3 regions of the Pseudomonas sp. zbq_18 genome follow, and region 1 is predicted to be linked to each of the others. Evidence: riboswitches for the same ligand, from Rfam matches in the RefSeq annotation. Region 1 holds a riboswitch; each other region holds the start of a gene.

Region 1 (4,133 bases):
GCCGGCACCAGCATCCAGTAGGCGGGCGAGGTGCACCAGTCACTGACGCTGCCGCTGGCGACCATGCCGAAGTCCAGCAGCGTCGCCAGGGCGAACAGCGCCGGGAACACCCAGCGCGGGCGCAGCAGGACGCCGGCAAGGAAGAACACCGCCCAGCTGGCGCTGGGCAGGTTCAGCGTGGCGAAGTGCTGACCGCGAGTGACGATCATCAGCAGGGCCAGCAGCAGGCCAATCAGCAGCTGGTTGCGAGTGGAAAGTACCGGCATGACGGATCTCCTAACTTAGAGCGCCTGGTAGCGCAGGGTGACATAGAAGGCACGACCGGGCTGTTCGTAGGTCTGCGCGGTTTCGTAGTCGCGGTCGAACAGGTTGCTGACCTTGGCCTGCAGGCGCCATTCGGCATCGATGTGGTATTCGCCACGCAGGTCCACCAAGGCATAGCCCGGCAGGCGCGATTCCTCGTCGTTGCTGGCGGAGTCGAAGCGCTGGCTGGCGGCGAACAGGGTCGCGCCGACGCCGAAGTCACCCAAACGGCGATCCGCATCCAGGTTGAAGGTGCGCTTGGCCCGCCGCGCCAACTGGTGGCCGTGGTTCTGCGCGCTGCGGTCCTGCGGGTCGAGCAGGGTCAGGGTTGCACTCAGGTCCCAGTCCGCCAGTTGCGTACGCGCCAGCGATTCTAGGCCACGAATGCGCGCGGACTCGACATTCTCTGGGCGCATCGGGCTGCTGCCAGCCCAGACGATCAGGTCGTCGATCTGGTTCTCGAAGGCGTTCAGGCTCCACTCGCCCCACCCTGCGGTACCTCGCAGGCCGATCTCATAGTTTTCCGACTCCTCCGGTTTGAGCTCCGGGTTGCCGGCGGTATAGCTGCTGGCCGGGTAATAGAGGTCGTTGAAGGTCGGTGCACGGAAGGCCGTGCCATAGGCGGCGCTGAGGGTCAGGCTGTCGCTGAGGTCGTAGCTCCAGCCGAGGTTGCCGGTATCGTGGTCGCCGTACTGCTGGTTGTCGTCGCGACGCAGGCCGAAAGTCAGGCCATGGCGACCAAAACGGCCCTGATACTGGGTGTAATAACCGCGATTGAAGCGCGAATCTTCGGCATAGACGTCCGAGGTGTCGATGCGGTCCTGCTGGTAGTCGAAGCCCAGGGTCAGCAGCTGATCGTCGCCCAGGCTGAAATCGTTCTGCCAGCCCAGCGAGTCGCGCTCGCTATCGAAGCGCGAGTAGAAACGGCCATCCTGGTAGTTGTCGCTGCGCTCTTCGCTATGCCCGGCCTGCAAGGTGACCTTCCAGGCGTCCAGGGGGTTGAAGCGGGCACGCCCGCCGAGCACCTGTTGCTCGCCATCTGAGTATGCGTCGCGACCGCTGGTGCCGCGCGAACTGCGACTGTCGAAGTCGCTGTGGGTATCGCCCTGCAACCAGTTGCCGTCCAGCTCCAGGCCGTTGTCAAAGCGCAAGCCGCCACGCAGTGAGGCAGAAAACTGGCGGTAGCCATCGTTGTCCGCCTCGTAGGCGTTAGGCGCTGCGGATCGATAGGCACGGGCGTTGATGCCTGCGGTATCGTCGCTACTGACCCCCAGGTCGAACCAGCCACGGCCATTCCCCCCGGCCACGCCGGCAGTACCGCTATAACTGGAGCGGCTGCCCGCACCCAGCGAAAGGTAGGGTTTGAAACCCTCGCCCTGACCACGCCGGGTGAAAAGCTGGATCACCCCACCCAGCGCCTCTGAACCATAGAGTGCCGAGCGCGGGCCGCGCACCACTTCGATACGCTCGATCAGTCCCAGGGGAATGTCCTGCAATGCAGCACTGCCGGAAGTAGCAGAGCCGATCCTGACGCCATCGACCAGCACCAGCAGTTGTTTGTCGCTGGCGCCACGCAGGTATAGCGAGGTGCTCTTGCCGCGCCCGCCATTGCTGGCGATCTGCACACCAGCCAGGCCACGCAGCACTTCGGGCACCGAGGTGGCCTGGCTGCGCTCGATGTCGTCACGAGTGATCACGCTGCTGGAAGCAATTGCCACCAGCGGGGTCGCGGTACGGGTAGCAGTGACCACCTGCCGATCGAGATTGAGAGGGTTCGCCTGCACGGCAAAGGGGGCAAGGCTGAACAGCGCGCACGCCGCCAGCCGCAAATCGGACTTGCTCAAGTTGTCGTTCTCCGTCGCGCCACCCGCGCGACACTGCGGGATAAGGCGTTGGGAGAACGAACGGAAACGCGGCAGCCGCGCCCGGCGCCGCCCTCCGCAATGCCGTGGATTGCGACAGGCCGGTCTCCGGGCTCGTGAGCCAAGCCATGCGGCTTGCGGGCCGCGCCTTCCCATGCCGGAGCACAGTGGCGGGATGCGACCTTTGACTCACCTACCGTTGCGGGGGCAGCGCCGGCATGGTGTTGCGATTACGCAGCACGCACCGGCTTCCCTGTTTCACCCCTCGACCGCATGCGGCGGGGGCACCTGAAGCAGGCGCGCAGCTTAGTGGCCGAGCCTGGCGCGGTCAATGCGCCAGCTCTAGAACGAGCCTCAGGGTCGCGGGGTAAAGCCGGCAGGTTTGCTGGCCAGCCAGTCGACGAAGGTGCGCAGGCGCTCATCGCCCAGTAGCGCCTCACGGCTGTTGTAGGTCAGCGCCAGCTCCTTCTCACTGAAAAGCTTGTGGATCTGGTTGTGGCAGGCGCGACAGACCCACAGGGTGGCGGTGATGCGCTCGCTCTTGGCATAGCGTTTCTGCACGTAGGGCTTGTCGTGCAACGCCTTGGGGATCAGGTGGTGACGGGTCAGCGGCAGCGCTCTTTGGCACAGCTCGCAGACATCCGGCTGGGGAGGAAGGCGGATCACCGTCAGCGCTTGCGGCAGAGGCTCAGACCATCGCCCAGCGGCAACAGGCTGAGATCGACGCGACTGTCGCGCTTGAGCGCCCGGTTGAGCGACTGGATGGCACGGGTGTCCTGGCTGTCCGGACTCTGCTCCAGCACCCGCCCGCTCCACAGGGTGTTGTCGAACAGAATCAGGCCGCCCTGACGCGCCAGCACCAGGGCGTGCTCCAGGTACACCGGGTAGTTGGCCTTGTCGGCGTCGATGAAGATCAGGTCGAAGCTCTCGCCCTGCCCACCGCGCTCCAGCGCGTTGAGGGTTTCCAGGGCCGGCGCCAGGCGCAGCTCGATGCGCTCGCTAACCCCGGCCTCGTACCAGTAGCGCTCGGCGATGCTGTTGTACTCGCCAGGCAGATCGCAGCAGATCAAGCGGCCATCGGCTGGCATGGCCTGGGCCATGCACAGCGCGCTGTAGCCGGTGAAGGTGCCGATTTCGAGAATCCTGCGCGCACCACTGATCTGTACCAGCAGGGCCATGAACTGCCCCTGCTCCGGAGCGATCTGCCAGTGCGCCGTGGACAGCTGGGCGGTTTCCTCGCGCAGGCGCTTGAGCAGCGCCGACTCGCGCAGCGAGACGTCCAGCAGGTACTGGTACAGCGCGTCGTCGAGAGTGAGCGTGCGATTGGTCATGGCTGCTGGGCCAGATGGCTCGGCGCCAGGACCCGCTTGGCCCCCAGGTAGCTCTTCTGCCAGTAGGTCTGGCTCAGATAATCCAGACGTACCGTACCGCCACTGGAGGGGGCATGCACGAAGCGCCCTTCGCCGACATAAATGCCGGCATGACTGACCTGGCCGCCACCACTGGTGGCGAAGAACACCAGGTCGCCACTCTGCAGCTGATCGCGCCCCACGTTGGGCGCACGCAGCTTGATCATCTCGCGGGTCGAGCGCGGCAGGCTGATGCCCGCCGAATTACGATAGACGTAGCCGATCAGACCGCTGCAGTCGAAACCGCTGTCCGGCGTGTTGCCGCCATAGCGATAGGGCGTTCCCACCAGCCCGATGGCACTGATCAGCACATCGTTGGCGCTGGCGTCGACGACGGGTGGGGGGCTGTAATCTGGGGCGGAGGGGGGGCTGCTGGCGCAGGCGCTCAACAGCGCGACGAAGGCAAGCAGGGTGAGGCGAGCCGTAGAGTGCATGGGCGGGCGTCCTGGCCGGGATGCGCCCTACTCTGCCGGCTCACTGCCGCGGGCGCAAGCCCGCGAGAAGCTCAGCGGGACTGAGTGGTGGCTACGCTCTGCTCAGGCGCCAGGGCCAGTACGCG
Region 2 (4,133 bases), on a different contig from region 1:
CCGGATGACCGCCTGGTGTGGGACGTCGGCCACCAGGCCTACCCGCACAAGATCCTCACCGGGCGCCGCGAGCGCATGGGCAGCCTGCGCCAGAAGGACGGCCTAGCCGCCTTCCCGCGCCGCAGCGAGAGCGAGTACGACACCTTCGGCGTCGGCCACTCCAGCACCAGCATCAGCGCCGCACTGGGCATGGCCATCGCCGCCAAGCTGCAGGGCAGCAAGCGCAAGTCGGTCGCCGTGATCGGTGACGGCGCGCTGACCGCCGGCATGGCCTTCGAGGCGCTCAACCATGCTTCGGACGTCAAGGCCGACATGCTGGTGGTGCTCAACGACAACGACATGTCGATCTCCAAGAACGTCGGCGGCCTGTCCAACTACCTGGCCAAAATCATCTCCAGCCGCACCTATTCAAGCATGCGCGAGGGCAGCAAGAAGATCCTCTCGCGCCTGCCCGGCGCCTGGGAAATCGCGCGTAAGGTCGAGGAACACGCCAAGGGCATGCTGGTCCCCGGCACCCTGTTCGAGGAGCTGGGCTGGAACTATGTCGGCCCCATCGACGGCCACGACCTGCCGACCCTGCTCGCCACCCTGCGCAACATGCGCGACCTCGAAGGCCCGCAGTTCCTCCATGTGGTGACCAAGAAGGGCAAGGGCTTCGCCCCCGCCGAGGCCGACCCGATCGGCTACCACGCGATCACCAAGCTCGACCCGATCAACAAGCCGCAGGGCGAGCCGAAGAAAGCCGCCGGGCCGAAGTACTCCGCAGTGTTCGGCCAGTGGCTGTGCGACATGGCCGCCGCCGACCCACGCCTGCTCGGCATCACCCCGGCGATGAAGGAAGGCTCCGACCTGGTGGCCTTCAGCGAACGCTTCCCGGAGCGCTATTTCGACGTCGCCATCGCCGAGCAACATGCGGTGACCCTGGCCGCCGGCATGGCCTGCGAGGGCGCCAAGCCGGTGGTGGCGATCTACTCGACCTTTCTGCAGCGCGCCTACGACCAGCTGATCCACGACGTGGCGGTGCAGAACCTCGACGTACTGTTCGCCATCGACCGCGCCGGCCTGGTCGGCGAAGACGGACCGACCCACGCCGGCAGCTTCGACCTGTCCTACCTGCGCTGCATCCCCGGCATGCTGGTGATGACCCCCAGCGACGAGAACGAGCTGCGCCTGCTGCTCACCACCGGCCACCAGTTCAACGGCCCGGCGGCGGTGCGCTATCCGCGCGGCAGCGGCCCGAATGCCGCCATCGACCCGGCCCTCAACGCCGTGGAGATCGGCAAGGCCGTGGTGCGCCGCCAGGGCCGCGGCACCGCGCTGCTGGTCTTCGGCGTGCAACTGGCCGAAGCCCTGCGCGTGGGCGAAACCCTGGATGCCAGCGTGGTCGACATGCGTTTCGTCAAACCCCTGGACGAAGCCCTGTTGCGCGAACTGGCCGCCAGCCACGATCTGCTGGTGACCCTTGAGGAAAACAGCGTGATGGGCGGCGCCGGCAGCGCGGTGAGCGAATTCCTCGCCGCCGAGAATATCGTCATGCCACTGCTGCACCTGGGCCTGCCCGACTACTACGTCGAGCACGCCAAGCCGGCGCAGATGCTGGCTGAATGCGGCCTGGACGAAGCCGGCATCGAGGCGGCCGTCCGTCGCCGATTGCAGCAGCTTGAACAGAGTTCATGTTGAACCGCCGTAAAGTTGCTTGAGCTTGACCACGCCGTGCACTAAGGTGCGCGGCGTTTTTTCTTTCTGACAGGTGCGCTGGCCAAGGCCAGCGATAATCGGGAAGCCGGTGCGCCAACAGGCAATCCCGGCACTGCCCCCGCAACGGTAATCGACCGCGAGCCCAGGCTCGCAGGCCTGCTCAACAGCCACTGGAGTCATCCGGGAAGGCGAGCCGGCCGGCGTCGAGAGTCCGGAGACCGGCCTGACGGATTTCGACTGGTGTTGCGGAGGGCCGCACCGTCAGGCGCCCGCGCGCGCCTGTCTCCCGCCCTCCTCGAAGTGTGCATTCTTTGAGGAAACTTACATGAAGCTGTCCCGTCTAGCCCTCGCCGTGGCGCTGGCCCCCGGCCTGACCGTCGCCGATGACCTGTCCCGTGATCAGGCGCTGAAACTCTCCGATACCGTCATCACCGCCAACCGCGACGTGCAGCAACGCGGCGAGAGCAGCGCGGCGATCAGCGTGTTCACCCGCCAGGATATCGAGCGCCTCAACCCGAGCAGCGTCGGCGAGCTGCTCAGCCGCGTACCCGGTGTACAGGTCATCCGCAACGGCGGCCGTGGCGCCAACACCAGCCTGTTCATCCGCGGCACCAGCAATGCCCAGAGCCTGGTGCTGATCGACGGCGTGCGCATCGGCTCGGCCTCCTCCGGCGGCGCGGCGCTGCAGTTTCTCAGCGTCGAGCAGATCGAGCGCGTCGAAGTGCTGCGCGGCTCGCGCTCGGCCATGTACGGCGCCGACGCGCTGGGCGGTGTCGTACAGATATTCACCCGCCGCGGCGAGGGCGAAGGTCTGCATCCCTACCTGCGCCTGGCCGGCGGCAGCGAAGGCACCTGGGAGCGCAGCCTGGGTCTGTCCGGTGGCGACGGTCGCACCCGCTACAACCTGACCGGCAGCCTGGAAGAAACCGACGGTATCGACCGCAGCGATGTGTCCTACGCCTCCGACGCCGACCACGATGCCTTCCGCAATCGCAGCTTCAGCCTCAACCTGGCCCACAGCCTGAGCGATGACCTGGAAATCGGCCTGAGCGCCGTCGACCAGCGCGGCAAGAGCGAATACGACAACCCCTACGGCCGCTTCGACAACAGCACCTACCTCAGCTACCCGGCCGAGAACTGGAGCGAATTCAGCCAGAGCAGCGTCTCCGCCTACGTCGACGCCAACCTCGCGGACAGCTGGAGCAGCCGCCTGGAGCTGGGTCACAGCGAAGACAAGCAGGAAGACTTCGACAAGCTCTACCCGGGCAGCGACGTATTCAACACCTACCGCGACTCGGCCGCCTGGCTGAACACCCTGCAGCTCGGCAACGGCCAGCAACTGCGCGTCGGCCTGGACTACCAGGAAGACAATCTGCACAGCAGCACCGCCTACAGCGAAGAGAGCCGCTGGAACCAGGCCGCCTTCATCCAGCACAGCTACCAGGGTGAGCACTTCTCCACCGAACTGGGCCTGCGCCACGACAAGAACGAGCAGTACGGCAGCGAGAACACCTGGAACGCCGCGCTGACCCTGCCGATCAACCCGACCAACGAGCTGGTGCTGTCCTACGCCGAAGGCTTCCGCGTGCCGACCTTCAACGACCTCTACGGCCCGGATGACTGGGGCAGCAACCCCAACCTCGACCCCGAGCGTTCGAAGAGCTACGAGCTGCAGTGGCGCAGTCAGCTGGCCGAAAGCACGCGCCTGGAGGCCTCGCTGTACCGCACCGACGTCGAGGATCTGATCACCTATGTGTGGGACAGCTCGACCTTCATCGGTCGCAACTACAACGTCGACCAGGCGCGTATCAACGGCTTCGAGGCCAGCCTGCAGCAGCAACTCGGTGCCTGGAGCGGCAACCTGTCGCTGAGCATTATCGACCCGCGCGACCGCGACAGCGGCCACACCCTGGCCCGCCGCGCCAAGCGCCACCTGAGCCTGGATCTCGATCGCCGCCTCGGCGACTTCAATGTCGGCGCCACCTGGCAGGCCTACAGCCAGCGCTACGACGACGTCGCCAACAGCCGCGAGATCGCCGGCTACGGCGTACTCGACCTGCGCGGCAGCTGGCAGGCCAGCACCGAGCTGGCCTTCGACCTCAAGCTGGCCAACCTGCTGGACAAGGACTACGGCACCGCGCTGTACCAGTACGCCGGCGACTACCGCTACTACGGCTATCAGGAAACCCCGCGCAGCCTGCTGCTCGGCCTGACCTGGACCCCCGCGCTGTAAAACGACAAAGGCCCCTTCCGGGGCCTTTTTTCAACCTGATGCGGAGCAAACCGTGCACATCGCGCCCGGCTAGCGCGCCTGGGCCAACTGCTCGCACAAGCGGGCAGTCGCCGCCAACATCTGAAAACTGGGTCGCTCCAGGCCCTTGTCCGGCACCGTCCAGACTTGCCTTAGCCGCACCGCCGGCAGTTGCGGCCAGGCC
Region 3 (4,133 bases), on a different contig from region 1:
GCAGGCATCAGCACTCGATGATGTTCACCGCCAGACCACCCCTGGCGGTTTCCTTGTACTTGCTCTTCATGTCTGCACCGGTCTCGCGCATGGTGCGGATCACCCGGTCCAGCGAAATGAAGTGCTGGCCGTCGCCACGCAGGGCCATGCGCGCGGCGTTGATCGCCTTCACCGAACCCATCGCGTTGCGCTCGATGCACGGCACCTGCACCAGGCCGCCGACCGGGTCGCAGGTCAGGCCGAGGTTGTGCTCCATACCGATCTCGGCGGCGTTCTCCACCTGCTGGATGCTGCCGCCGAGCACTTCACACAAGGCGCCGGCCGCCATGGAACAGGCCACGCCAACCTCGCCCTGGCAGCCGACTTCGGCGCCGGAGATCGAGGCGTTCTCCTTATAAAGGATGCCGATGGCGGCGGCGGTGAGCAGGAAGTTGACCACGCCCTCATCCGTGGCGCCGGGGACGAAGCGCCGGTAGTAGTGCAGCACCGCCGGCACGATGCCGGCCGCGCCGTTGGTCGGTGCGGTGACCACGCGGCCGCCGCTGGCGTTTTCCTCGTTGACCGCCAGGGCATAGAGGTTGACCCAGTCCATCACCGTCAGCGGGTCGCGCAGGCTGGCCTCGGGGTTCTGGCTCAGCTGTTGGCGCAGGGCGGCGGCGCGGCGCTTGACCTTCAGTCCGCCGGGCATGATGCCTTCGTTGCGGCAGCCGGCGCTGACGCAGTCCTGCATCACCTGCCAGATGTTCAGCAGGCCGGCGCGGGTTTCGGCTTCCGGGCGCCAGGCGGCTTCGTTGGCCAGCATCAATTGGCTGATCGACAGCCCGTGTTCGGCGCATTGGCTGAGCAGCTGCTTGGCGGTTTTGAACGGGTAGGTCAGCGGCGTTTGGTCCTCGACGATGCGGTCGGCCCCGGCCGCCTCCTCGTCGACCACGAAGCCGCCGCCCACCGAGTAGTACTCGCGCGAGCGGATCTGCAGGCCGGCGGCATCGAAGGCGCGAAAGACCATGCCGTTGGGGTGGTAGTCCAGCGGCTTGCGGATCATTGCCAGGTGTTCTTTTTCGACGAAGCGGATCGGCTTGTCGCCGCCCAGTTTCAGTTCGCCGGCGGCGCGCATGGCGGCCAGGCGGGCGTCGATGGTCGAGGTGTCGATCGTATCCGGTTGCTCGCCTTCCAGGCCCAGCAGCACCGCCTTGTCGCTGCCGTGGCCCTTGCCGGTGGCGCCCAGCGAACCATACAGCTCGACCTTGAGGCTGGCGGTGGTGTCGAGCAGTCCTTCGCGGCGCAGGCCCTCGACGAAACGCGCGGCGGCGCGCATCGGTCCGACCGTATGCGAGCTGGACGGACCGATGCCGATCTTGAACAGGTCGAAAACGCTGAGGGCCATGCCGAACTCCTGTGACTGAATGGTCAAGAGCTTACACCCGAGGCGTGCTGTTTGACGGTCAGCCAAGCGACCCGCAATTACCACAGTTCGCCGTGATGCAGGCCGCCGGCTGGCCGGGCGAATTGCCGCCGCCGCCCTTAACCGCTACCCTGCGCGGCATCGAACAGGTGCCCCGGGCGCGTTCCGCGCGAGGGGTGAAACGGGAAGTCCGGTGACCGCCTGGCCCAAGGCCCTGCACATTCCGGCGCAGCCCCCGCTGCTGTAAAGCCTGACGCCATCGCCACATGCCACTGGGAAACCGGGAAGGCGCGATAAGGAGCCTATGAATAGGCCCCGGGTGGATGACGGCGAGCCAGAAGACCGGCCTGAGCGAGATGTAGGTGCGTACCCCGGGGTGTGGGTCATGCCGATGCGGTTGCCTGTCCATTAGACAGTCGTTGAACAGTCGTCGCCATTCGGGCCGGCCAAGTGCTGCGCCTGCCACTCCCCTGCCGTGCGCGCCATCCAGCTACCCGGGCAGGAGAGTCGTGCCGTGATCGACGAAGACAAGAAGCGCAGTCACAACGAGCGCATGCAGCGCAAGAAAGCCGTGGTGGACGCCGGCATTGAACGCGCCCAGCAGGAGCGTGGCATCGTCCTGCTGATTACCGGCAACGGCAAGGGCAAGAGCACCTCGGCCTTCGGCACCCTGTACCGTGCCCTCGGCTACGGCCACCGTGCCGGTGTGGTGCAGTTCATCAAGGGCACCCAGGCCTCCGGCGAGATCATATTCCTGCACCAGCACGCACCGCAGGTGCAGTACCACGCCATGGCCACCGGCTTCACCTGGAACACCCAGGACTGGGACAAGGACAAGGCTGCCGCCGACGAGGCCTGGGCCCACGCCGTGCGCATGCTCGCCGACCCGGCGCTGAACCTGGTGGTGCTGGACGAGCTGACCTACATGCTCAAGTACAACTACCTCGACCTGCAGGCCGTGCTGGAGGCGCTGCGCAATCGCCCGCCCATGCAGACGGTGATCGTTACCGGCCGCGCGGCCAAACCCGAGCTGGTCGAACTGGCCGATACGGTGAGCGAAATCCGCGACATCAAACATGCCTTCAAGGCCGGGATAAAAGCCCAGGCGGGTATCGATTACTGATGGGGCTGGCGACGCCGCTGATTCTGCACCTGGCCGTGGCGCAGTTGGGCCAGGTGCTCAGCGGAAAATGTCGTTGAGGGTGACCGCCATGTGCGGTGGGCTGTGTGGGGCGTGCTCCTGGCTGACGATCAGGCCGCCGAGCAGGCACATGCCGAGAAACACGGCAGGCAGGGTGAGATAGCGAAGCATCGCTTGGCTCCTTCCTCACCGGGGGCGAGGGACAGACTGTTGTTGTTCTTGGTCTGTCCAGAATGGCGTCAAGCGCGTGCCGTGCGTTTACCCTAACGCGCCATTGGTTTGCCAATTCACGCCAAGCTGCGGCCGTTGGTCCGGCATTAGGGTCTGTTGACGTTTCGGCGCAAGCCGCGCTGCAGCGAAAAATCTCGCCATGGCCGGGCGGCGATCCGCTAGGCGTGGGACGCAGGCAATGGTCACTCCCTTGGCAAGTCCCACTACAACGGGCCCCGTCGCGGTCGCGGCGAAACGTCAACAGACCCTATGGGATTTTGATGGTGCCCAGCCCCAGCTGTTGCTTGGCCTGTGGCAGGCGGGGATCGTCGGGGGCCACCTGCTGCATGCGCACCACATAGGGCAGCGCCTGATTGCGCTGGCCCTGGCTGCCGTGCAGATAGATCATCGCGTAGAGCAGGTCGGCATCGTCAGGCGCCTGCTCCAGCCCTGCCTCCAGGGCGGCGCGGGCCTGTTCCGGCTGGCGCAGCTGGAACAGCAGCAGGCCCTGGTTGTAGCGGATGCGCGGGTTGTGCGGCAGCGCTTCGGCGGCCTCGCCCAGCCACTTCGCCCCTTCTTCGGCCTGGCCGTGCTCGACCAGCAGCAGGGCCAGCATGTAGGCCAGGTTGCCGCGGTCGGCTTCCGGCATGTTGTCCAGTGCCACGCCCTCGCGCAGGGCCTGCTCGGCGTCTTTCGGGCGCAGGATGTTGTTGGCCAGGGTCACCAGGTTCATCCGCGCCGGGATGAAGTAGGGGTCGAGCTTGAGGGCCTGGCGATACTGCGCCATCGCCTCCAGCTGCTTGCCCTGGCGCTCCAGCAGTACGGCCAGGTTGAGGCGATTGCCGGGCAGGTCGGCATTGCCGCGCAGACGCTTTTCATAGTCGGCCATCTGTGCGTCGAACCCGGCGCGGCGCTCCTCCGGCAGGGCGATGCGCGGGATGCCGGCCAGGGCGCGCAAGGCTTCGTCGCGCACGGCACGGTTGGCGTCGTCGAGCAGCGGCAGCAGCTCCTTGACCCGTGCCACTGGCGGCAGATCGACGAAGCCGCTGGCGGCATAGGCGCGCACCAGCGGGCTTTCATCCTGCAGGGCCTGGCGCAGGCTGGGCAGGGCCGGCTCGCCGAGGCTGGTCAGTTGTTCGGCAGCCGTGGCGCGGACGATGGCCGGCTTGCCGAGATCCTTGATCAGGTCGCCCAGCAGTTGCAGCGAATCGGCGCTGCCCTGGCGCACGGCATGGAAGGATTCGCCGTAGTGCGGTGGGCGCGCGGGTGTGCCGAACCAGCCCTCGATGGCTTTGGCCGCCCACGCCGGCTGCTGGTCGGTGTGGCAGCTGGTGCAGGCGTCCGGGCTGCCATCTTTCACCGCCAGATCGGGGCGCGGGA

The links. A riboswitch is a leader RNA that binds a small molecule or an ion and turns the genes downstream of it on or off. The one in region 1 is predicted to bind cobalamin.
Region 2: linked by a shared signal. The riboswitch ahead of ACF8C6_RS09825 (TonB-dependent receptor domain-containing protein) and the one ahead of btuB (TonB-dependent vitamin B12 receptor) in region 1 are both predicted to bind cobalamin.
Region 3: linked by a shared signal. The riboswitch ahead of cobO (cob(I)yrinic acid a,c-diamide adenosyltransferase) and the one ahead of btuB (TonB-dependent vitamin B12 receptor) in region 1 are both predicted to bind cobalamin.

The regions. Positions count from the first base shown of each region.
Region 1 is NZ_JBICIT010000001.1:178,234-182,366, reverse strand. Features, by position in the region: gene ACF8C6_RS00905 (hypothetical protein) at 1-266, opposite strand, end outside; gene btuB (TonB-dependent vitamin B12 receptor) at 282-2,147, opposite strand; cobalamin riboswitch at 2,247-2,472, opposite strand; gene ACF8C6_RS00895 (hypothetical protein) at 2,520-2,831, opposite strand; gene ACF8C6_RS00890 (O-methyltransferase) at 2,834-3,496, opposite strand; gene ACF8C6_RS00885 (C40 family peptidase) at 3,493-4,008, opposite strand; gene ACF8C6_RS00880 (C40 family peptidase) at 4,080-4,133, opposite strand, start outside.
Region 2 is NZ_JBICIT010000013.1:47,368-51,500, reverse strand. Features, by position in the region: gene dxs (1-deoxy-D-xylulose-5-phosphate synthase) at 1-1,680, shown strand, start outside; cobalamin riboswitch at 1,732-1,940, shown strand; gene ACF8C6_RS09825 (TonB-dependent receptor domain-containing protein) at 2,024-3,931, shown strand; gene ACF8C6_RS09820 (cobalamin-binding protein) at 4,001-4,133, opposite strand, start outside.
Region 3 is NZ_JBICIT010000013.1:259,975-264,107, forward strand. Features, by position in the region: gene ACF8C6_RS10810 (L-serine ammonia-lyase) at 8-1,384, opposite strand; cobalamin riboswitch at 1,533-1,768, shown strand; gene cobO (cob(I)yrinic acid a,c-diamide adenosyltransferase) at 1,920-2,525, shown strand; gene ACF8C6_RS10820 (hypothetical protein) at 2,583-2,714, opposite strand; gene ACF8C6_RS10825 (cytochrome c3 family protein) at 3,022-4,133, opposite strand, start outside.